One region of the Streptomyces sp. NPDC030838 genome, then DNA from elsewhere that is predicted to be linked to it. Evidence: riboswitches for the same ligand, from Rfam matches in the RefSeq annotation. Region 1 holds a riboswitch; the other holds the start of a gene.
What was found. A riboswitch is a leader RNA that binds a small molecule or an ion and turns the genes downstream of it on or off. The one in region 1 is predicted to bind glycine.
Positions count from the first base shown of each region.

Region 2: another riboswitch for glycine. It lies ahead of gcvP (aminomethyl-transferring glycine dehydrogenase); the one in region 1 lies ahead of gcvT (glycine cleavage system aminomethyltransferase GcvT).

Region 1 covers NZ_JBVIED010000008.1:329,128-340,652, forward strand. Annotated here, with positions in the region: gene ACZ42A_RS22560 (ABC transporter substrate-binding protein) at 1-699, opposite strand, end outside; gene ACZ42A_RS22565 (ABC transporter permease) at 770-1,777, opposite strand; gene ACZ42A_RS22570 (enhanced serine sensitivity protein SseB C-terminal domain-containing protein) at 2,117-2,881, opposite strand; gene ACZ42A_RS22575 (enhanced serine sensitivity protein SseB) at 3,129-3,914, opposite strand; gene ACZ42A_RS22580 (AAA family ATPase) at 3,995-4,666, opposite strand; glycine riboswitch at 4,845-4,944, shown strand; glycine riboswitch at 4,946-5,070, shown strand; gene gcvT (glycine cleavage system aminomethyltransferase GcvT) at 5,118-6,245, shown strand; gene gcvH (glycine cleavage system protein GcvH) at 6,355-6,732, shown strand; gene glyA (serine hydroxymethyltransferase) at 6,747-8,009, shown strand; gene ACZ42A_RS22600 (L-serine ammonia-lyase) at 8,073-9,440, shown strand; gene ACZ42A_RS22605 (NADPH-dependent F420 reductase) at 9,468-10,130, opposite strand; partial or broken gene ACZ42A_RS22610 (FadR/GntR family transcriptional regulator) at 10,237-10,763, opposite strand; partial or broken gene ACZ42A_RS22615 (2-isopropylmalate synthase) at 10,766-11,026, shown strand; partial or broken gene ACZ42A_RS22620 (ABC transporter ATP-binding protein) at 11,023-11,525, shown strand, end outside.
Region 2 covers NZ_JBVIED010000021.1:3,827-15,351, reverse strand. Annotated here, with positions in the region: gene ACZ42A_RS37055 (ABC transporter ATP-binding protein) at 1-1,059, shown strand, start outside; gene gcvP (aminomethyl-transferring glycine dehydrogenase) at 1,143-4,028, opposite strand; glycine riboswitch at 4,206-4,300, opposite strand; gene ACZ42A_RS37045 (PRC-barrel domain-containing protein) at 4,414-4,785, shown strand; gene ACZ42A_RS37040 (DNA polymerase IV) at 4,870-6,291, opposite strand; gene ACZ42A_RS37035 (MerR family transcriptional regulator) at 6,407-7,048, opposite strand; gene ACZ42A_RS37030 (bifunctional nuclease family protein) at 7,301-7,774, opposite strand; gene ftsR (transcriptional regulator FtsR) at 7,932-8,669, opposite strand; gene ACZ42A_RS37020 (FHA domain-containing protein) at 8,713-9,669, opposite strand; gene ACZ42A_RS37015 (DUF881 domain-containing protein) at 9,731-10,564, opposite strand; gene ACZ42A_RS37010 (small basic family protein) at 10,570-10,902, opposite strand; gene ACZ42A_RS37005 (DUF881 domain-containing protein) at 10,899-11,525, opposite strand, start outside.

The DNA of each region.
Region 1 (11,525 bases):
GTCCTGGCGGACCGGGGAGGCCGAGATGAGCGCCAGCATCTCCTCGAAGTCCGAGTTGGCCTCGGGCAGCTTGAAGACGATGGTCTTGTCGTCCGGCGTCTCGATGGCCTTCAGGCCGAGCTTGTCCGCGGACTTGTCCTTGTACGGGCCCTTGTACTCGCCCTTGGGGTCGAGCACCTCCTTGAGGTACGTCGGGCCGCCGGACAGCACGTCCTGCGCCCAGACGCGCTCGATGCCGTACTTGATGTCCTTGGAGGTGATCGGCTTGCCGTCCTCCCAGGTGATGTCGTCACGCAGGGTGTACGTGTAGGTCTTGCCGTCGTCGCTGATCTTGGCGAGACCGGTGGCGAGGTCCGGGGTCAGCTCGGTGCCGGCCTTGCCCGGCTCCGTCTTGTTCGTGACGAGCTGGCGGCTGTAGTAGCGCGCGAAGTTCCACATGAAGCCGTAGTAGCCGCGGGTGGTGTCCCACGAGTCGGCGTCCTGCGGGGCGGCGAACTTCAGGGTGCCGCCCTTCTTGGCCTGGTCGGCCTGGGCGACCTTGTTGTTCGCGGCGTTGAAGCCGGCCGCGCCGTTCTTCGACCCCTCGTTGCCGTCCTTGCCACCGCCGCCGCCGCACGCCGCCGTGGTCAGCAGCGCGGCGACCACCGCGGCAGCGGCCATGGCCTGCTTGCGCCGCCCTGAGGTGCGTTGGGTAGTCACGATCTCGGATCCTCCGGAATTGATGAGAGACCCCGTGCCTTGCGCCACGGGTCGCTTGCGGTACGGCAGTTCAGCGCGAGCCCTTCGGGTCGAGCGCGTCGCGCACGCCGTCGCCGAAGAGGTTGAAGGCAAGAACGGTGATGAAGATCGCCACGCCCGGGATCACCATGTACATGGGGTCCGAGTCGTAGTAGTCGATCGCGTTCGAGAGCATCTGCCCCCAGGACGGCGTCGGCGGTTTGACACCGACGCCCAGGAAGCTGAGTGCCGCCTCGGTGAGGATGTTGGTGGGGATCATCATCGTCGTGTACACGATGATCGGCGCGACCAGGTTGGGCAGCAGCTCCTTGAAGAGGATGTAGAACCGCCCGGCGCCCAGCGAGCGGGCCGCCTCGACGTACTCGCGTTCGCGCAGCGAGAGCGTCTGGCCGCGTACCACGCGTCCGATGTAGGGCCAGCCGAAGAAGCCGATGACCAGGATCATCACGAACAGGCGCACGCCGGTGCCGGTCAGTCCCAGCATCTCGTTCGGCATGACGGAGACCAGCGCGATGATGAACAGCAGCTGGGGGAAGGCCAGCAGGCCGTCCATGACCCGGCTGATGACGGTGTCGACCCAGCCGCCGAAGAAGCCGGCGAGGATGCCGAGGACGGTGCCGAGGACGACGGCCACGATCGCCGACAGGAAGCCGACGAGCAGCGAGATCTGGGCGCCGTAGACGATCCGGGCGAAGATGTCGCGGCCGTTGACCGGTTCCACGCCGAGCCAGTGCTCGCCGCTGATCCCGCCGAACGACCCGACCGGGGTGCCGAACAGCGGGTCGATGAGGTCCTCGTGGTGGGCCTCGGGGTCCTGTCCGGCCAGGCCGGTGATCACCGGCGCGAGCACGGCGACCAGGATCAGGAAGAGCACCACGATGCCGCCCGCGAGGGCCAGTTTGTCGCGCTTGAGCCGCTCCCAGGCGATCCGGCCCAGGGAGCGCCCCTGTACGGCCTTCGCGTCGCCGCCGACCTGCGCCGCTTCCTCGGCCGCACTCGGAGCCGCTTCCGCGGTCGGCTCGTGCAATGGTGCCGTCATCTGGCAGGGACCCCTCTCAACCGGCGGTAGCCGGCCCGCACTTGCCGCTGTAGCGGCGTGATCAGTCCGTCGTACACAGGGGCGAACACCCGGGCGAACTCCCCTTGGAGCGGGAGTCTTCAACGCTTTGGCGATCTGTTGCCAGACTTGACGGTGAATGGATGCGTAACCGTGATGCTGTCTGCCGGGTTCCGTTATCCGAACAGTGCGTAACGCGGGCCGGACGGGGGCCAGTTGGGACAATAGGGACAGGGTGGGTGTTTTCGTCCCACGTCTACGCGCGAAGAGAACGGGGTGGTCCGGACCTGACCGGGATCCGGACGCGGGCCGGGGGTCCGGTCAGTACCGGCCCTGGACCGGCGGAACCGGCGGGTAGCCGTAGCCGGCCGCCGGGGCCTGCGCCGGGGCGGCGTGCGCCTCCCGGTCGTAGAACGGGCGGGCGTGGGCGCGCAGCCACATCGCGACCGGGTCGTACTCGTCGGACATCGCGACCGTCGACACCGGCAGGCCGTCCGGTACGGCGCCGATGGACTGCTGCATCATCGCGCGCACCGAGTCGACGGCGGCCGGGGAGGTGTCGTACACATCCAGTCCGATGGCGAGATACGGCGCGCCGAGCGCGGGCTGCACCCAGGCGCGGCGCAGCGAGCGGACCGCCGGGGTGCGGTGGGCGTTCTGGGTCAGCAGGGCGTAGAACGCGGGGATCTCGATGGTCGGCTCGGCGAGCCGCAGCGGGCCGGCGGGCTGGCGGTCCAGGCCGGTCGCGATACGGCGCAGATCGAGCCACGGGATGCCTACGCCGCCGCCCGGAGCGTGCGGGTTCAGCCAGAGGCCGTAGTGGTCGGGGTAGAGCGTGCGGGCCACGTCGACGCCGTCGACCACTTCGTAGCTGCGGTTCCAGCCGCTCGCGGACAGCTCCTGGGCGGAGGTGACGCAGGGGGCGTAGCCGTAGCCGTCGACCTCCATGTTCCCGTACTGGGCGTCCGGGCTGCCGGCCTGGCCGTGCCACAGCAGCATCCAGACCTGGCCGGAGGAAGGGGTCGCGAGGGCGCGCAGCAGTGCCTCGTAGGCGTCGTAGCGGCCGGGGGTGACCTGGCGCAGCATGTGCTCGACGCCTGCGGCGGCCGTGCCAGCGCTCACTTTTCAACGCCCCTTCGTGTAACGCCCTCTTTTTGAGTCGTGCCCCTAGCTTAAGGGTGCCTACTGAGTCCGGTCTTGATGGTGTCTCGCGGGTGCGGGTTGTTGGTGGCCGGTCGCTCCCCCAAGTTCTCGGCTTCGCTCGAACAGGGGGGACCCCCATCGCGGCGGAGCCGCATATCGATACAGCCCCGCGCCCCTTGGGGTGGGTCACCTACCCCCGTGTGTAGAAGGGCCGTACCTTTTCGCGCATCCAGTGGCCCACCGGGTCCTCCGCCACGTCGAGCAGGACCAGGTTGACGGGCCACTTGACGGGGACCTTGCCGAGGGCGCGGCCCAGGGCGTCCATGGGGAGGGTGCGCAGGTCGCCCTCCCACTGGGAGAGTTCGACGCCGACGAACATGACGGGGTCGGCGGTCTCGATGGCGGCCAGGCAGCGGCGGGCCGTCCGGACGACGCCGATGCCGTCGAACTCGGCGGAGGCGGCGGAGAGGAAGTCGACCGGGTCGTCCTGCCAGTCGGGTTCGAAGAGACGCACCCGGCCGCCGGAGTTCGGGCCGTCCAGCGGGGTACGGCCGACCCGGCAGAGTTCGGCGACGGCGGGCGGGGGCAGCGGGATGCCGACGACGCCGCCGGGGTTCAGGGCGATGCCGGCCTGCGGGGGCAGACCGCGGGCGAACTCGACGGCGGGGGCGATGGTGTACGACATGTGGGCGCCGGCGACCTGGCGGAACTGTTCCTCGGAGCTGAACACCGGGACGTAGGCCTGGCCGTCGATCTCCATGCCGGGCAGGTCGAGGGAGCCGCTCTCGGGCCCGCCGCCGCTGGGCAGCGGGACCCAGACGAAGCTGCGGCCCAGAACCTCGAGGACGCGCCCGCCGGCCGCGGGGCCCGCGCCGAGGGCGGCGGACAGCACCTCCTCCAGCTCGTTGCCGGGCCAGCCGCCGTGCGCCTGGGGGTGCGCCGGGAAGTCCGCGGAGAAGTCCGCCGGGAAGTCCATCTGCCTACCGCCTGCTTCGAACCACTGCTTGGGACCGCCCAGGCTAACGGTTGCCCCGAAGCCCCCCGAAGCCCCCGCCCTCAGCCCGTGAAGCCGATCCGGTGCAGCGTGTCCGCCGCGTCCCGGTCCAGGAGGACCGCCGAGGCGCAGCCGCGGGGCAGGTCGCCGTGTTCCACGGCGTGGAGGAGGCGGGTGGCGGCGGTGCGGTGGCGGAGGAAGGCGTAGCGGGAGACGCCGCGGCCGCGGGCGCGCTGGCCGGCGAGGGCCTGTTCGGGGGTGACGTCGAGGAGGAGCAGGTGGAGGGTGCCGCCGCGGCGGGCCGCCTCGCGGGCCAGCCAGCGGCGCACCCAGGCCTGCGTGCCGCAGTCGTGGACGACGACGCCCTCGCCGGTGCGCAGGGCGCGCCGCAGCCCGGCGTAGTGGGCGAGGCGGACCAGGGGGCGGTAGACCGCGTAGGGCAGCCAGGGCGGCATGCGGCGGTCCCAGCGGTCGCGGGTGTCCTGGGAGTCGACGCGCCGGGCGCCGCGCACCGTGCGGCGCATCAGCGTCGACTTGCCGCTGCCGGGCAGGCCCGTGACCACGGCGAGGTCCTTGGGCCCGAAGAGCAGGGCGCGCGGGCTGCGGCCGGCGCGCTCGCGCAGGTCGCGGACGACGGGGGACGGCAGCGGGGCGCACGCCTCCCCGGCCGGGACGGCCGGCTGCCGGGGCACCGCGATGCCGGTGGTGGTCGCGTACGCCGTGGTCCTGTTCACCGTGATCGTCCTCCCTGGGGCGGTTCACGTGTTCCCATGCCCGTCGAGTGTAAAGAGAAGGTAATTCGAGATGTCTCGTGTTTTCGTACTCGTACCGCCACAGAGCGGTTACAGATGCGGTCTGCCACGATCCGGCCCGGCGTGCAATGATGTCCGCGCCAACTGCATACCGGCCGTTTGAATCCGCGCGGGAGAGTCCCCGGCAGCCGTGTCGCCGGGGCGCCGAAGGAGCAAGTCCCTCCCTTGAATCTCTCAGGCCCCGTTACCGCGCGGGCGAGGCACATCTGAAAAGCGGGCCGCCCCCTTCCTCCGGAAGAGGCGTGGCTCCACCCAAGGTGCAAGCCGTGATCGTCCCTGTGGCGGTCGTGGCGAACCTCTCAGGTTCCGATGACAGATGGGGAGGACCTTTCCTCGCCCGTCATGCGTTCATGCCCTGGGAGACGACCGACCGATGAGCAGTACCGAATCCTCAGAGAAGCGCCGCACCGCGCTCGATGCCCTGCATCGGTCGCTGGGCGCGACGATGACCGACTTCGCCGGCTGGGACATGCCGCTGCGCTACGGCTCCGAGCGCGACGAGCACAACGCCGTGCGCACCAGGGCCGGGCTCTTCGATCTCTCCCACATGGGCGAGATCACCGTGACCGGGCCCCAGGCCGCCGCCCTCCTCAACTATGCCCTGGTCGGCAACATCGCCTCCGTCGGCGTGGGGCGGGCCCGCTACACCATGATCTGCCAGGAGGACGGCGGCATCCTCGACGACCTGATCGTCTACCGCCTGGCCGAGACCGAGTACATGGTCGTCGCCAACGCCTCCAACGCCCAGATCGTGCTCGACGCGCTCACCGAGCGCGCCGCCGGCTTCGACGCCGAGGTGCGCGACGACCGGGACGCCTACGCCCTCATCGCCGTCCAGGGCCCGGCGTCCCCGGAGATCGTCAAGAGCCTCACCGACGCCGACCTCGACGGCCTCAAGTACTACGCCGGGCTGCCCGGCACCGTCGCCGGCGTCCCCGCGCTGATCGCCCGCACGGGCTACACCGGCGAGGACGGCTTCGAGCTGTTCGTGAAGCCGGAGCACGCCGTGGAGCTGTGGCAGGCGCTGACCAAGGCGGGCGAGGGCGCGGGCCTGGTCCCGTGCGGTCTGTCCTGCCGGGACACCCTGCGCCTGGAGGCGGGCATGCCGCTGTACGGGCACGAGCTGAGCACGTCCCTCACTCCCTTCGACGCCGGGCTCGGCCGAGTGGTCAAGTTCGACAAGGAGGGTGACTTCGTCGGCCGCGAGGCGCTCGCCGAGGCCGCCGCGCGCGCCGAGCAGAACCCGCCGCGCGTGCTGGTCGGGCTGATCGCCGAGGGCCGCCGCGTCCCGCGCGCCGGGTACGCCGTGGTCGCCGGCGGCGAGGTGATCGGCGAGGTCACCTCCGGGGCGCCCTCCCCGACGCTGGGCAAGCCGATCGCCATGGCCTACGTCGACGCCGCGCACGCCGCACCGGGCACCCCCGGTGTCGGCGTGGACATCAGGGGCAGTCACGAGCCGTACGAGGTCGTCGCGCTCCCCTTCTACAAGCGCCAGAAGTAGCCACCGAGCGCAGTTCCGACGTGACGCCGCGCACATCTGTGCTGCTCACGCACGGTTCCGGCAGTCCCCCATTCATCACCACTCCCCCGCGTACAGGAGAATTCAGGCCATGAGCAACCCCCAGCAGCTGCGCTACAGCAAGGAGCACGAGTGGCTGTCGGCCGCCGAGGACGGCGTCGCGACGGTCGGCATCACGGAGCACGCGGCCAACGCGCTCGGCGATGTCGTCTTCGTGCAGCTCCCCGAGGTCGGTGACACGGTGTCCGCGGGCGAGACCTGCGGCGAACTGGAGTCGACCAAGTCGGTCAGCGACCTGTACTCCCCGGTGACCGGCGAGGTCACCGAGGTCAACGAGGACGTCGTCAACGACCCGTCGCTGGTGAACTCCGCCCCCTTCGAGGGCGGCTGGCTGTTCAAGGTACGCGTCGCGGAGGAGCCGGCCGACCTGCTCTCCGCCGACGAGTACACCGAGTTTTCCGCCGGCTGAGGAGTCGTAGACGTATGTCCGTCCTGAACACGCCCCTGCACGAGCTCGACCCGGACGTCGCCGCCGCGGTCGACGCCGAGCTGCAGCGCCAGCAGTCCACCCTGGAGATGATCGCCTCCGAGAACTTCGCCCCGCTGGCGGTCATGGAGGCCCAGGGCTCGGTCCTCACCAACAAGTACGCCGAGGGCTACCCCGGCCGCCGCTACTACGGCGGCTGCGAGCACGTCGACGTCGCCGAGCAGATCGCCATCGACCGGGTCAAGGAGCTGTTCGGCGCCGAGTACGCCAACGTGCAGCCGCACTCGGGCGCCTCCGCCAACCAGGCGGCGCTCTTCGCCCTGGCCCAGCCCGGCGACACCATCCTGGGCCTGGACCTGGCGCACGGCGGCCACCTCACCCACGGGATGCGGCTGAACTTCTCCGGCAAGCAGTTCGACGTGGTCGCGTACCACGTGGACGAGTCCGGCCTGGTCGACATGGCCGAGGTCGAGCGGCTCGCCAAGGAGCACCGCCCGAAGGTGATCATCGCGGGCTGGTCGGCGTACCCGCGGCAGCTGGACTTCGCCGAGTTCCGCCGGATCGCCGACGAGGTCGAGGCGTACCTGTGGGTCGACATGGCGCACTTCGCGGGCCTCGTCGCGGCCGGTCTCCACCCGAACCCGGTGGAGTACGCGGACGTCGTGACGTCCACCACGCACAAGACGCTCGGCGGCCCGCGCGGCGGCATCATCCTGGCGAAGAAGGACTTCGCGAAGAAGCTGAACTCCTCCGTCTTCCCGGGCTTCCAGGGCGGCCCCCTGGAGCACGTGATCGCGGCCAAGGCGGTCTCCTTCAAGGTCGCCGCCTCGGAGGACTTCAAGGAGCGCCAGCGCCGTACAGTGGAAGGCGCGCAGATCCTCGCCGAGCGGCTGACCGCCCCGGACGCCCGCGAGGCCGGGATCAACGTCCTGACCGGCGGCACCGACGTCCACCTCATCCTGGTCGACCTGCGCGACTCGGAGCTGGACGGCCAGCAGGCCGAGGACCGTCTCCACGAGGTCGGCATCACCGTCAACCGCAACGCGGTCCCGAACGACCCGCGTCCGCCGATGGTGACGTCCGGCCTGCGGATCGGCACCCCCGCCCTCGCCACCCGCGGCTTCACGGCCGAGGACTTCCGTGAGGTCGCGGACGTGATCGCACAGGCGCTGAAGCCGTCCTACGACGTCGAGGCGCTCAAGTCCAGGGTCACCGCCCTGGCGGACAAGCACCCGCTCTACCCGAGCGTCGGCAAGTAAGCACCACCCCGTGCGGGGCACCCCACCGGGTGCCCCGCCACCACCCGCATTGAGGAGTCTGACGTGGCCATCTCGGTCTTCGACCTGTTCTCGATCGGCATCGGCCCCTCCAGCTCCCACACGGTCGGCCCGATGCGCGCTGCGCGCATGTTCGCCCGCCGGCTGCGCAACGAGGGCCTGCTGGACTCGGTCGCCTCCGTCCGCACCGAGCTGTACGGCTCGCTGGGCGCCACCGGCCACGGCCACGGCACCCCCAAGGCGGTGCTGCTCGGCCTGGAGGGCGACTCGCCGCGCACGGTCGACGTGGAGACGGCGGACGAGCGGGTGGAGACGATCAAGTCGGATCGCCGCCTGAAGCTCCTGGGTGAGCACGAGATCGCCTTCGACTTCGACGCGGACCTGGTCCTGCACCGCCGCAAGACGCTGCCGTACCACGCCAACGGCATGACCATCTGGGCGTACGACGCGGCCGGCACCGAGCTGCTGAGCAAGACGTACTACTCGGTGGGCGGCGGCTTCGTCGTCGACGAGGACGCGGTCGGCGCGGACCGGATCAAGCTCGACGACACGGTCCTGAAGTACCCCTTCCGCACGGGCGACGAGTTGCTGCGCCTCACGAAGGAGACCGGCCTGTCGATCTCCGCCCTGATGCTGGAGAACGAGCGGGCCTGGCGGACCGAGGAGGAGATCCGCGCGGGCCTGCTGGAGATCTGGCGGGTCATGCGGGAGTGCGTGGAGCGCGGCATGTCCCGCGAGGGCATCCTGCCGGGCGGGCTGCGGGTGAAGCGCCGGGCCGCGACCACCGCGCGCAAGCTGCGCTCCGAGGGCGACCCGCAGGCCCTCGCGATGGAGTGGATCACCCTCTACGCGATGGCGGTGAACGAGGAGAACGCGGCCGGCGGACGCGTGGTAACCGCCCCGACGAACGGCGCGGCCGGCATCATCCCGGCGGTCCTGCACTACTACATCAACTTCGTGCCCGGCGCCGACGAGGACGGCGTGGTCCGCTTCCTGCTCGCCGCGGGCGCGATCGGCATGCTCTTCAAGGAGAACGCCTCGATCTCCGGCGCCGAGGTCGGCTGCCAGGGCGAGGTCGGCTCCGCCTGCTCCATGGCGGCCGGCGCGCTCGCCGAGGTCCTCGGCGGCTCCCCGGAGCAGGTGGAGAACGCCGCCGAGATCGGCATGGAGCACAACCTCGGCCTCACCTGCGACCCGGTCGGCGGCCTCGTCCAGATCCCGTGCATCGAGCGCAACGGCATGGCCGCGGTGAAGGCGGTCACGGCGGCGCGGATGGCGATGCGCGGCGACGGCTCCCACAAGGTGTCCCTGGACAAGGTCATCAAGACGATGAAGGACACCGGCGCGGACATGTCGGTGAAGTACAAGGAGACCGCGCGGGGCGGGCTGGCGGTCAACATCATCGAGTGCTGACCGCACACGCCGCTGGACGTCTCCGGGTCAGCCGCGGAACTCCGGCTTGCGTTCCGGTGACGCCTCCGTCAGTGCCTTGCGTACCTGCTCGGCTCCGGCCCGCAGTCCGTACACCGGGGTGTCGGGCTGCTGGCGCCAGGACTCGTCGAGGCCACCCGCGTCGACCGTGTCGAAGCCGAGCTCGTCGATGAGGGCCCGCACCTTCCGCTTGGCCGCCTCGTCGTCGCCGGCGACCGGGAGGGCCATCCGGTCCGGGTCACCGGCCGGGCGCGGGCGGTCGAGGATGTCCTGGGCGTAAGTGCCGTTGAACGCCTTGATCACGGGGTGCCCGATGCGGCGCTCGGTCCAGCGGCTCTCGGTGATGCCCTCGTCCTCGATCTCCGCGATCCGCCCGTCCCGCTGCCGCGGGTAGTAGTTGCCGGTGTCGATGACGGCGACCCCGTCGGCCGCCTCGTCGAGGAGGCCGGCCGGCAGATCCGGCACCGCCTTCACCGGGATCGTGACGACGACGATCTCGGCGCCGCGCGCCGCCTCCTCCACCCGCACGGGCGTCGCCCCCGTCTCCTCGGCGAGCGCGGTGAGGGTGTGCGGTCCACGGGAATTGGCGACGGAGACGTCATGGCCGAGGGCGGTGAGCCGCCGGGTGAGATTGCCGCCGATGTTGCCCGCGCCGATGATGCCGATCTTCATGGCCGGCCCTTCCGGAGTCGATGTTCCTGCCGTGCGGTGTGACGGGGATCAACGGCGGAGCCGGGCGGGCTATTCCACCGAGCCTGGTGAGCCGGTGCCCAGCCACTCATTTCCCGGCCCGTGAGGTCAGCAGCGCCAGCGTCTGCTCCAGCTCCCGCCGCAGCACCTCCGCCGCCGCCTCCGCGTCCCCCTCCTCGATCGCCCGGACGAGTGCCGCGTGGGTGTCGTCGCCCCGGTGTCCGGGTCCTGCTCGCGCAGCCCGGTCAGGGCGAGCAGGTCGATCAGGCCGTCCCGCAGGGCGGGGCTGAACTCGGCGAACAGGGAGCCGAGGAGCGGGTTGTGCGCGGCGGCGACCACCGCCGTGTGGAGCGCGATGTCGGCGTCGACGAAGGCCGGGTCGTCGGCGGTGGCGGCGGTGCGGCGGCCCTCCAGGGCAGCCCGCAGCGCCGCCACGTCCTCGTCGGTGCGGCGGTGCGCGGCCAGCCGGGCGGCGTGCACCTCGACGGCCATACGGACGTCGTAGACATCGGTCACCGCGGCGCGGCGCAGCCGGGTGGGCCAGTCCTCGACGGGTTCGGTGGCGATGACGAAGACGCCGGCGCCCTGCCGGGGCCGTACCAGCCGCGCGCTCGCCGGGCGTGCACCGCTTCGTCTGCACGCTGGAGGCCGGCGACCGCACGGGCGACTACGAGGGCACGGGCACCGGACCGCTGACCGCTTTCGTCGACGCGCTGGCCGGCGCCGGGTTCACGGTCCGCGTCCTGGACTTCTCCGAGGACGGCCCGGCCGCCTACGCCGAGTGCGAGGTGAACGGCACCACGGCCTGGGGCGCCGGAGACGGCCCAGCGGCCCCCGTCCGGGCCGTGCTGTCCGCGGTGAACCGGGGGGTCCGGTGACGGAGGTCCTGCGCGCCGCCGACGTGCACGTCGTGCGGGAAGGGCGGCCGATCCTCCAGGAGGTGTCTCTCACCGTCCGGACCGGCGAGCACTGGGCGCTGCTCGGCGCGAACGGCGCGGGGAAGTCGACGCTGCTCGGCCTGCTCGGCGCCCGCGTCCACCCGACCCGGGGCACGGTGGAGGTGCTGGGCCGCCGGCTGGGCCGCGTGGACCTGCGGGAGCTCGGCACGTACGTCGGTCATGTCGACCCCCGCCATCCGCTGACCGAGCCGCTGCGCGTGCGCGACGTCGTCCTCACCGGTGTGACCAACTCGGTGGCGCCGCTGCCGCGGTGGCGTCCGACGGCCGCGCAGGAGGAGCGCGCCGACCGGCTCATCCGGACGCTGGGGCTGGCGGACCGTCGCGACGCCCGCCGGCCCACCCTCTCGCAGGGGCAGCGCGGCCGGACGCTGATCGCCCGGGCGCTGATGCCCGAGCCCCGGCTGCTGCTCCTCGACGA
Region 2 (11,525 bases), on a different contig from region 1:
CACAACCCGACACACAACAACGGCCTGGACGCCCACCTGACCGTCGACCGCGGAGAAGGCTTCCGCCTGGACATCACCCTCACCGCCGCCCCCGGCGACGTCCTCGCCCTCCTCGGCCCGAACGGCGCCGGCAAGACCACCGCGCTGCGCGCCCTGGCCGGCCTCACCCCGCTCACCGGCGGCCATCTCCGTCTGGACGGCGTCGCACTGGACCGTACGCCACCCGAGTCCCGCCCGGTCGGCGTCGTCTTCCAGGACTATCTGCTCTTCCCGCACCTGACCGCCCTGGACAACGTGGCGTTCGGCCCGCGCTGCCAGGGCGCGACCAAGGCGGAGGCCCGAGCCCAGGCCGCCGCGTGGCTGGACCGCATGGGCCTCGCCGAGCACGCCGGCGCCAAGCCGCGCCGCCTCTCCGGCGGCCAGGCCCAGCGCGTGGCTCTGGCCCGCGCCCTGGCCACCCGCCCCCGGCTGCTGCTCCTGGACGAACCGCTCGCCGCCCTGGACGCCCGTACGCGGCTCGACGTCCGGGCCCAGCTCCACCACCACCTGGCCGACTTCGAAGCGGTCGCCGTCCTGGTCACCCACGACCCGCTGGACGCGATGGTGCTGGCCGACCGGCTGGTGGTCGTCGAACAGGGCCATGTCGTCCAGGAGGGCACCCCGGCCGAGATCGCCCGCCGCCCCCGCACCGACTACGTCGCCCAGCTGGTCGGCCTGAACCTCTACAAGGGCCGCGCAGACGGCCACACCGTCCGCCTCGACGCCGGCCCCGCCATCACCACCACCGAAGACCTCACCGGCCCGGTCTTCGTCGCGTTCCCCCCGGGTGCGGTCACCCTCTACCGAGAGCGCCCCGCCGGCTCCAGTGCCCGCAACCTCTGGCGCTGCTCGGTCACCGGCCTGGAGACTCACGGCGACCAGATCCGCGTGGCCCTCACCGGCGAGCTCCCGCTGGCCGCCGACCTCACCACGGTCGCCGCCGCGGAGCTGGACCTGCACCCCGGCGCCGAGGTCTGGGCCACGGTCAAGGCCACCCAGACGCACGCGTACCCCGCCTGAGCGCGCCCCAGGGCAGCGAAAAGGGCCCCGCCCCGGCCGTCCGGGCCGAAGCGGAGCCCCGCACGCGAGGGATCCGCGAGGGATCAGTCCTCGTACGCGTCCAGCGGCGGGCACGAGCACACCAGGTTCCGGTCACCGAACGCCTGGTCGATCCGGCGCACCGGCGGCCAGTACTTGTCGGCGGCGGAGACCCCGCCCGGGAAGACGGCCTCTTCCCGGCTGTACGCGTGCTCCCACTCCCCGCCGAGCGCGCCCGCGGTGTGCGGCGCGTTGCGCAGCGGGTTGTCGTCGGCGGGCCACTCGCCGGAACCGACCTTCTCGATCTCCGCGCGGATGGCGATCATCGCGTCGCAGAACCGGTCCAGCTCGGCCAGGTCCTCGGACTCGGTCGGCTCGATCATCAGCGTCCCGGCCACCGGGAACGACATGGTCGGCGCGTGGAAGCCGTAGTCGATGAGCCGCTTGGCGACGTCGTCGACGCTCACGCCGGTCGCCTTGGTGAGCGGGCGCAGGTCGATGATGCACTCGTGCGCGACCAGCCCGCCCGGACCGGTGTAGAGCACCGGGTAGTGCGGCTCGAGGCGCTTGGCGACGTAGTTGGCGCTGAGCACCGCCACCTGCGTGGCGCGCTTCAGCCCCTCGCCGCCCATCAGCCGGACGTACGCCCAGGAGATCGGCAGGATGCCCGCGGAGCCCCACGGCGCGGCCGAGATCGGGCCGACGCCCGTCTCCGGACCGGCCGCCGGCTGGAGCGGGTGGTTCGGCAGATACGGCGCCAGGTGCTCGCGGACGGCCACCGGGCCGACGCCGGGACCGCCGCCGCCGTGCGGGATGCAGAACGTCTTGTGCAGGTTCAGGTGCGAGACGTCGCCGCCGAAGTGGCCCGGCTTCGCCAGCCCGACCAGCGCGTTCAGGTTGGCACCGTCGACGTACACCTGGCCGCCCGCCTCGTGCACCTGCGCGCAGATGTCGGAGACGTGCTCCTCGAACACACCGTGCGTCGAGGGATACGTGATCATCAGCACCGACAGCTCGTCGCGGTACTGCTCGATCTTCGCCCGCAGGTCGTCTACGTCGATCTCGCCGTCCTCGGCGGTCTTGACGACCACGACCTTCATGCCGGCCATGACGGCGCTCGCGGCGTTCGTACCGTGCGCGGAGGACGGGATCAGGCACACGGTGCGCTGCTCGTCGCCGTTGGCCCGGTGGTAGCCGCGTACGGCCAGCAGGCCGGCCAGCTCGCCCTGCGAACCGGCGTTCGGCTGGAGCGACACCTTGTCGTAGCCGGTGACCTCGGCGAGACGTTCCTCCAGCTCGCGGATGAGCGTGAGGTAGCCCTCCGCCTGCTCGGCGGGCGCAAAGGGGTGCAGCTGGCCGAACTCCGGCCAGGTGACCGGCTCCATCTCCGTGGTCGCGTTGAGCTTCATGGTGCAGGAGCCCAGCGGGATCATGCCCCGGTCGAGCGCGTAGTCGCGGTCGGCGAGCCGGCGCAGGTAGCGCAGCATCGCGGTCTCGGAGCGGTGCTGGTGGAAGACCGGGTGGGTGAGGAAGTCATCGGCGCGCAGCAGCCCGCCCGGCAGCGCGTCCTCGGTGGTCGCGTCCAGCGCCTCGACGTCGCCCTCGACGCCGAAGGCGGTCCATACGGCGCCCAGCTGGACCCGCGTGGTGGTCTCGTCGCAGGCGATCGACACCAGGTCGCCGTCGACGAGCCGCAGGTTGACGCCGTTCTCGCGCGCGGCGGCCACGACCTCGGCGGCCCGGCCCGGCACCCGCACGGTGACCGTGTCGAAGAAGGCACCGTGGACGACCTCGACCCCGCCCTTCGCCAGGCCCGCGGCCAGGATCGACGCGTACCGGTGGGTGCGCCGCGCGATGCCCTTCAGGCCCTCCGGGCCGTGGTAGACGGCGTACATCCCGGCCATCACGGCGAGCAGCACCTGCGCGGTGCAGATGTTGCTGGTCGCCTTCTCGCGGCGGATGTGCTGCTCACGGGTCTGCAGCGCGAGGCGGTACGCCCTGTTGCCGTCGGCGTCCACGGACACGCCCACCAGCCGCCCGGGCAGGCTGCGCGCCATCTTCTCCTGCACCGCCATGTAACCGGCGTGCGGCCCGCCGAAGCCCATCGGCACACCGAACCGCTGCGTCGTACCGACGGCGATGTCCGCGCCCAGCTCACCGGGCGACTTCAGCAGCGTCAGCGCCAGCAGATCGGCGGCGACGGTGACGAGGGCACCCCGCTCGTGCGCCTGGTCGATGACCGCCTTGATGTCCCGTACGGCACCGGAGGCGCCGGGGTACTGGACGAGGACGCCGTTGATCTCCCGCCCGTCCAGCTCGGCCGGGATGCCCTCGGACAGATCCGCGACGACGACCTCGACGCCGGTCGGCTCGGCGCGGGTCTGGATCACGGCGATGGTCTGCGGCAGCGCGTCCGCGTCGACCAGGAACAGGCCCTTCTTGTTCTTGCCCATGCGCCGGGACAGCGCCATCGCCTCGGCGGCGGCCGTGCCCTCGTCCAGCAGCGAGGCGCCGGAGGTCGGCAGGCCGGTGAGGTCGGCGACCATGGTCTGGAAGTTCAGCAGGGCCTCGAGCCGCCCCTGGGAGATCTCGGGCTGGTACGGCGTGTAGGCCGTGTACCAGGCCGGGTTCTCCATCACGTTGCGCAGGATGACGGGCGGCGTGAAGGTGCCGTAGTAGCCGAGGCCGATCATGGAGCCCAGGACCTGGTTGCGGTCGGCCAGCGACCGCAGCTCGGCCAGCACCTCGGCCTCGCTGCGCGCGCCCGGCAGGTCGAGGGCGTCGGCGTTCTTGATCACATCCGGGACCGCGGCGGCGGTGAGCTCGTCCAGCGAGCCGTAGCCGACCTGCGCGAGCATCTTGGCCCGAGCCTCCTGGTCGGGCCCGATGTGGCGCTGCTCGAACGGAATGCCCTGTTCGAGCTCGGAGAGCGGAATGCGATGGGCGGTCATTGCGGAGGCCTCCTGGTCTGACGCGACCTTCGAGGGGCACCACGGCGCGGGTGCCCCGACGGCCTCCCCCTCTGTCATCTCAACCTGAGAGCTTCACCGGATCGCCCCAGAGGGATCCGGCTTTCACCGTCGGTGAGAGCGGAAGCCGTCGACACCCGCTCTGCTTTCCAGAGTGACCTCGTCCGTGCGGTACGTGGGCCTGAGAGATTCCGGGGAGGATTTGCTCCTTCGGCGCCTCCGATCACTTCGGAGGACTCTCCCGCACGGGGTCAGCAGCCGCTGTCAGCCTACCAGCGAGGTCAATGCCCAGGCGTTCGAGTGGCCGGGTTCACCAATGTGCTCTTTCGTAGTGCTTACGGATGAGTTGCGACCACGTGGAGGGCCCGTGCAGACCGATATCGATCCGCGCAACCTGATCGGCCGCAAGGCGTTCGACCGCAACGGCACCAAGATCGGCACCATCGACGAGGTCTACCTCGACGACGCGACCGGCGTTCCGGAGTGGGCCGCCATACGCACCGGGCTGTTCAGCAGGGATGCCTTCGTCCCCCTCGAACCCAGCGAACTGATCGAGGGCAGCCTCCACGTGCCCTTCGACCGCGCCCTGATCAAGGACGCCCCCGACTTCGGCGTGGGCCGCCATCTCTCCCCCGAGCAGGAACTCCAGCTCTACCACCACTACGGCCTCGACATCGCGTCCCCGCCGCCGCTCCCCGACCGCGACTTCGGCAAGCTGGCGGGCACGGACGAGCCCTGAAGACCCCGGGGTGAGCAGCCCCGGCAGGGCCGAGTCGCGCGACCACCGGCTTCACCCACCGAGCGCGCCCGGCCGCACCGCCGGTCAGCCGCTCACCCCGGGCATCACCCCGGCACCGTCCGCGGGCCCGTCCGCCGGTGCCCTGCCTTCGCCGGGTCTTCGCGGAACCAGCGGAACCCGCGGAACCAGCGGCAACGGCTCGGCCGGCTCCAGCGCCGGGTCGTCGATCCGGAACGTCCGCACCCGCCCCGGCTCCGAATCCGGGGTCTCGAACCGCACGGTCACTCTCCCGAGCCCGCTGCCCTGCACCCAGCCGTGCCCGTACTCGGCATGCCGGACGTCATGGCCCGCCGGCCACCGCCGCTCGGTCTGCTCGACCGCCACCGGCGCCTGCTCCTCGGTCCCCTCCTCCACCGGCCCGTCCTCCCGCTCCCCCGCCGCCTGGGCGAACAGATCCTCCTGCGTGTAGTCCGCGAGACCGCTGACGCCGACGCCGAGCAGCCGGACGCCGCCCGTGGTGTCCACGGACTCCAGCAGCCGTGCCGCGGCCTCCCGCACCACCGCCGGGTCGTCCGTGGGGCCGCGCAGCGTCTCGGAGCGGGTCAGCGTGGAGAAGTCGTACCGGCGCACCTTCAGCACGATGGTCCGCCCCGACAGCCCCGCGCCGCGCAGCCGCCGCACACACCGGTCCGCCAGCCGCTGCACCTCCAGCCCCACCCGGACCCGGTCGTGGATGTCCACGTCGTAGGTGTCCTCCACCGACACCGACTTGGCCTCCCGCTCGGCCACCACGGGCCGCTCGTCCCGCGCCAGCGCCATCGCGTAGAGCGCGTGCCCGTGGGCCTTGCCCAGCAGCCGCACCAGCTCGTCCTCGCCCGCCTCGGCCAGCTCCTCGACCGTGGTGATGCCGGCCCGCCGCAGATGGTCACCGGTCGCCGGACCCACCCCCGGCAGCGTCCGCACCGGCATCGGCCCGAGCAGCGCCCGCTCCATGCCCGGATCGATCAGCACCAGACCGTCGGGCTTGGCCTGCTCTGAGGCGATCTTCGCGAGCATCTTGGAGGCGGCCAGCCCCACCGACCCGGTCAGCCCGGTCACCTCCCGGATGTCCGCGCGCAGTTTCGTCCCGGCCAGCCGCGCCGACTCCGCGTCCCAGGCCGCGTCCCCGGCCTCCAGATCGACGAAGGCCTCGTCCAGGCTCAACGGCTCCACCAGCGGCGACAGGGACCTGAGCAGCCCCATCACCTGCTCGCTGATCGACCGGTAGAGACCGAAGCGCGGCGTGAGGTACGCGGCGTTCGGCGCCAGCCGCCGCGCCTGGGCCATCGGCATCGCCGAGTGCACCCCGAAGACCCGGGCCTCGTAGGAGGCGGTGGCGACCACACCGCGCGGCCCCAGCCCGCCCACGATGACGGCCTTTCCGCGCAGGCTCGGCTTCGACGCCTGCTCCACCGAGGCGAAGAAGGCATCCATGTCGAGATGCAGGATCGTGGGCGCGGTTCTCACATTTCCGATGCTGCACCACACCACTGACAATGCGGCCGCAGAACCGTCCCTGCACCTCAGAAAGCGCTTGAGCCTACGACACTCTGCGAACCAGCCGGATCACTCCGCGACCGCCTCAGACCGCGCGGTTGCGCCGGCGTGCCAGCTCGTCGGCCGGATTGTGCCCGACCAGTGTCTCCCCGGTGTCGATACGCTCCCCGTGCAGCTGGGACAGCGCGCTCTCGACATCCCGCCACACCACGCCGACCGCGATCCCGAAGATGCCCTGGCCGCCCTGGAGCAGAGCGTGGACCTCGTCCGGCGAAGTGCACTCGTACACCGTCGCGCCGTCGCTCATCAGCGTCATACGCTCAAGATCGCGGAAGCCGCGTTCCCGCAGATGCTGAACGGCGGTGCGGATGTTCTGCAGCGACACGCCGGTGTCGAGGAACCGCTTGACGATCTTCAGGACGACGACGTCCCGGAAGCTGTACAGCCGCTGGGTCCCCGACCCGTAGGCGGGCCGCACACTCGGCTCGACCAGGCCCGTACGTGCCCAGTAGTCCAGTTGCCGGTAGGTGATGCCGGCGGCCGCGCAGGCCGTCGGACCTCGGTAGCCGACCTCCTCGGTCGCCTCGGACGCCGCCCCTCCGCCGCCGGGCACAGCCATCGGCCGCGGTGCAGCGTGACCGGCCGCCCGCCCAAGCGGGTACGGACCGCTCTCCCCCAGACTGCGTCCGGGGGCACCCCCAGCCGTACCGTCGCCGCTGCTTCTCACGCCGACCTCCGTCCTTGACCTGCCTTCTCGACGGTAGGCAGTCACCAAGGGTGCGTCAACGATCGCCACACTCGGCACGCCGAGTGATAATCACCCTAGGAGTGGTTTCCCGTACCCCACCGCGGGGAAAGGCTAGCCGAATGCTCTCGGCGGGAGCCGCAGGACGCTCTCACTCGCCACCGGCACGTGCCGATGGCGTGCTGTGACGAGGCACGGCCCGACCGGCCCGAGGACCCGCCGAACCACCCCGCCTCATTGGCTGCTGGTGCCGAAGTCCTCGGGCGAGATCTGGTCGAGGAACTCGCGGAACTTCTCCACCTCGTCCTCCTGCTCGTCCGGAATCGCGATACCGGCGTCGTCGAGCACCCCGTCACTGCCGTAGATCGGCGTTCCGGTGCGCAGGGCCAGCGCTATGGCATCGGAAGGACGGGCGCTCACCTCGACCCCGCTGGCGAAGACCAGCTCCGCGTAGAAGACGCCTTCACGCAGGTCCGTGATGCGCACTTCGGTGAGCTCCTGGCCGACGGCCTCCAGCACGTCCTTGAACAGGTCGTGGGTCAGCGGTCGCGCGGGGGCCATGCCCTGCTGGGCGAAGGCGATCGCCGTCGCCTCCCCCGGCCCGATCCAGATGGGGAGGTAACGGTCGCCTCCCACTTCACGCAGGAGCACGATCGGTTGGTTGGAGGGCATCTCGACCCGGACACCTACGACATCGAGCTCGTTCACACAGCAACCCTAGGCCGTGCTCGGGACGTTTGGGTAGTCGGGCCGACTTCAGGCGCCCGATCCGGCCGCCCGCGGACCCCCCGGACATCCTCCACGGACCCGCCGGACATCCTCCGCGGCCCTGTCCGAACCGCCCTCCCGGGCTGCTCGCCCCAGCTCAGGGCAGCCGCACCCCGAGCGCGATCTGCACCAGCGCCGCGTGCAGCTTCACCGTGAGCCCCGCCAGCTCCTTGGTCCGGGCCTCGGCGAGCGCCCTGGTCTGCGGGTTGCGGTGGCGCTTCAGCGGGGCCACCACCTGGTCCACCAGCCCGGCCTCACGGTCGGCCGCGGCCTTCATCAGCCGCAGATGCCGCGGCTCGATCCCGAACCGCCCCAGCTCGGCGACCAGGGTCGCCACGGTGACGGTCTCCGCGTCGTACACCCCGTCCGACAGGGCCGTGATCAGCCCGTACGCCTCCCACTCGGCGAGCTGGTGCTCGTCGATCCCGGCGGCGGCCAGCAGCTCCGCCCGCCCGATCCGGACCGCCGTGGGCCCCTCGGCAGGCTCCGGCACGGCCTCGCCGTCCCGCTGTCTGCCGAGCGTGGGAAGCCGGACCTCCTCGCCCCGCTCCATCGCGTCGAGGTGCTCACGGATCACTTTGAGGGGCAGATAGTGGTCCCGCTGCATTCTCAGGACATGGCCGAGACGCTCGACATCACCGGCGCTGAACTTGCGATACCCCGACGGGGTCCGCTGCGGCTCGATCAGCCCCTCCGACTCCAGGAAACGGATCTTGGAGATGGTGACTTCGGGAAACTCCTCGCGCAGCACGTTCAGCACCGTGCCGATGCTCATCAGCCCACTGTCCGCGGCGGCGGTACCGTTCCCGGCACCGCCGCTCGGTGTTCGAAGCATGGACCTTCCCTGGGGTTCCCCCCGGACTGCGTCTGGGGGAGGGTCAGATGCCCTGCCGGCTGGCGTAGAACACCAGTCGGTACTTGCCGATCTGCACCTCGTCGCCGTTCGACAGCGCGACCTGGTCGATCCGCTCACGGTTGACATACGTGCCGTTCAGACTGCCCACGTCGGCCACCGTGAACGAGCCGTCCGGGCTGCGACGGAACTCCACATGCCGCCTGGAGACCGTGACGTCGTCCAGGAAGATGTCGCTCTGCGGATGACGCCCGGCCGTGGTCAGGTCGCTGTCCAGCAGGAAGCGGCTGCCCGAGTTCGGCCCCCGGCGCACCACCAGGAGCGCGGAGCCCAGCGGCAGCGCGTCGACGGCGGCCTGCGCCTCCGGGGAGAGCGTCGGCATCGGCGTCTGACCGGTGGCCTCGGCGTCGTAGGCCTCCAGGCCGCTGATGGAGATCGTGGAGGTCGTCTCCGACGGACGCTCCGCACCCGCCCGCAGCGGCGCGCCACAGTGGGAACAGAAGCGGCTGCTCTCCGCGTTGCGGTTACCGCACCTCGTACACACCAGGACCGACATGGACGGATCCTCCTGCCGCGGCTGCCCCGCCGGGGCATTGGACGCGTACGGACCAGAGGAAAACCCTCCACCCGTACTTGAGGTTGACGGTTGCCCGAAACCTATGCCGCCGGACTGGGCAGGGTCAACAGACGGCGCGCCCTGGCCTCCCGAAATGTCACCGCCCGGACCAGCCACCTGGTCCCGGAACAGCGGGCGCTGGCCCTCCGCGTCAGGCTGTGCGCGATGGCGAGCGGTCGCGTTGCTGTCGCTACCCTCTCGCGCGCTCTTGCCGAACAACTTCGCAAACAACTTCACGGGCGATTCCCCTTGACCGAAACAGACCCGCCCGTGGGGCAGGACGAACCCTGATTGCACACACTGGTCGAGCCGGACATCCTCACAACGTCCGTGTCCACCAGACAGTTTCCACCACGCACCACCCAATCGGTGCGCCGACCCCCCGCAACCTCATGCCCCCGCCGGACGTCAGCCATGCACCGCCGGTTCACTGGGAGGACGACCGAGCGTAGTCAGGTCGCTCCGCGGCCCGCAAGGCGTCCACGATGATCTTGTCGGACCGCTCGACGGTCACGGTGGCCTGCTCCTTCTCAAGCGTCTGCACCACGCCTCCAGGGATGTTCAGCGCCGGTTCCAGGTCCTGCGGCTTGCCGATGACCTTGAAACGATAGGGCGCGTTGATCTTGTTCCCGTCGACGCTCACGCTTTTGCCGGAATCCGTGAGGTAGGTGCCGGCGACCACCCGCACTCCGTTCACCTGGATCGCCTCCGCGCCCGCGGCGCGCAGCTCCTGGATCGCGTCGAGCAGCATGTCCGCCTCGACCGTCCCCTTCGTGTCCTCGATGGTCATGGTGATGCCGGGACCCTCCGCGGCCACCGTGCCCGCGAGAACGCCGAGTTGCCTCTCCTTCTCGATCGTCTGCCGACGGGCCTCCTCGGCCTGGTTCGAGCTGTTCTCCAGCTCGTCCCGCTGCTTCTCGAGACCCTGCTTCTCGTCTTCAAGACGCTGCGTGCGGTCGTCGAGTTCATCGAGGATGCGGACCAGATCCTCCTGCCGCGCTCCGCGCAGGGCGCTGTCGCCGTCGCTGTTGGAGGCGACCTGCACGGCCAGCCCGAAGCCCAGCCCGAACAGCAGCAGCGCGACGATGAGTTGGGCGCGGGTGACGCGCGGCGGCCACAGCCCCTTCACCAGCCGCTGCCGGCCGGTCAGCGCGGGCTCGGCCGTCTCCTCGGGCTCCGCGACCCGCGGTGCCGGTACCGGCACCTCCTCGGGCAGTTCCCTGCGCAGCCGGTTCTCGTCCGTCTCGTCCTGGTTGCTCATCGGCCTCACGCCCGGAACACGTGCCGGCGGATCGCCGCGGCGTTCGAGAAGATCCGGATGCCGAGGACGACCACGACACCGGTGGACAGCTGGGCCCCCACACCCAACTTGTCGCCCAGGAACACGATCAGCGCGGCGACGACCACGTTCGACAGGAACGACACCACGAAGACCTTGTCGTCGAAGATGCCGTCGAGCATGGCCCGCAGACCACCGAAGACGGCGTCGAGTGCCGCCACCACGGCGATCGGCAGATAAGGCTCGACGACCGCCGGAACCTCGGGCCGGACCAACAGGCCGGCCACGACTCCCACGACGAGGCCCAGTACGGCGATCACGATGTGCCTTTCTCAGTTCTCGGCTGTGCTGACTCAGTTCTCGGCTGTGCGGTGCGCACCGTCACGCTCGTCGCGGCCGGAAGCCGGAGATCGTCCTCCACGGAGATACCGGTCCGGATGCCGAAGTTCTCCTGCAGGGCATGCAGATACAGACCGTCCGCGCTGTTCTGGAAGCGGGTGCTCAACCGCTCGCCGTCGCCCACCGCGAGCACCGTGTACGGCGGCACCAGTGGCCGGTTGTCGACCAGTATGGCGTCGCCCGCGGCCCTGATCGCCGACAGCGCGGTCAGCCGCAACCCGTTGATCGAGACGGCCTCGGCACCCGACTCCCACAGCCCGTTGACCACGCGCTGCATGTCCCGGTCGCGCACCCGTCCGGTGTCGGAGAAACCAGAGGTCCCGCGCGGCTCGCCGTCTCCGCCGGCGCTGGAGTCCTTGGCGTCGTCGACGACGAGCTTCACCCCCGGGCCGTGCACCTCCGTGGCGCCCGACAGGATGCCCACCAGCTCCGTCCGCTCGCCCCCGCCGCTCTGCTTGAGCGCCGCGCGCCGGCGAGCGTCGACCTCGTCCCGCAGCTGGTCGACGGCGTCCTCCAGCTCGTCGGCGGCGTCGCTCTCCCGGTC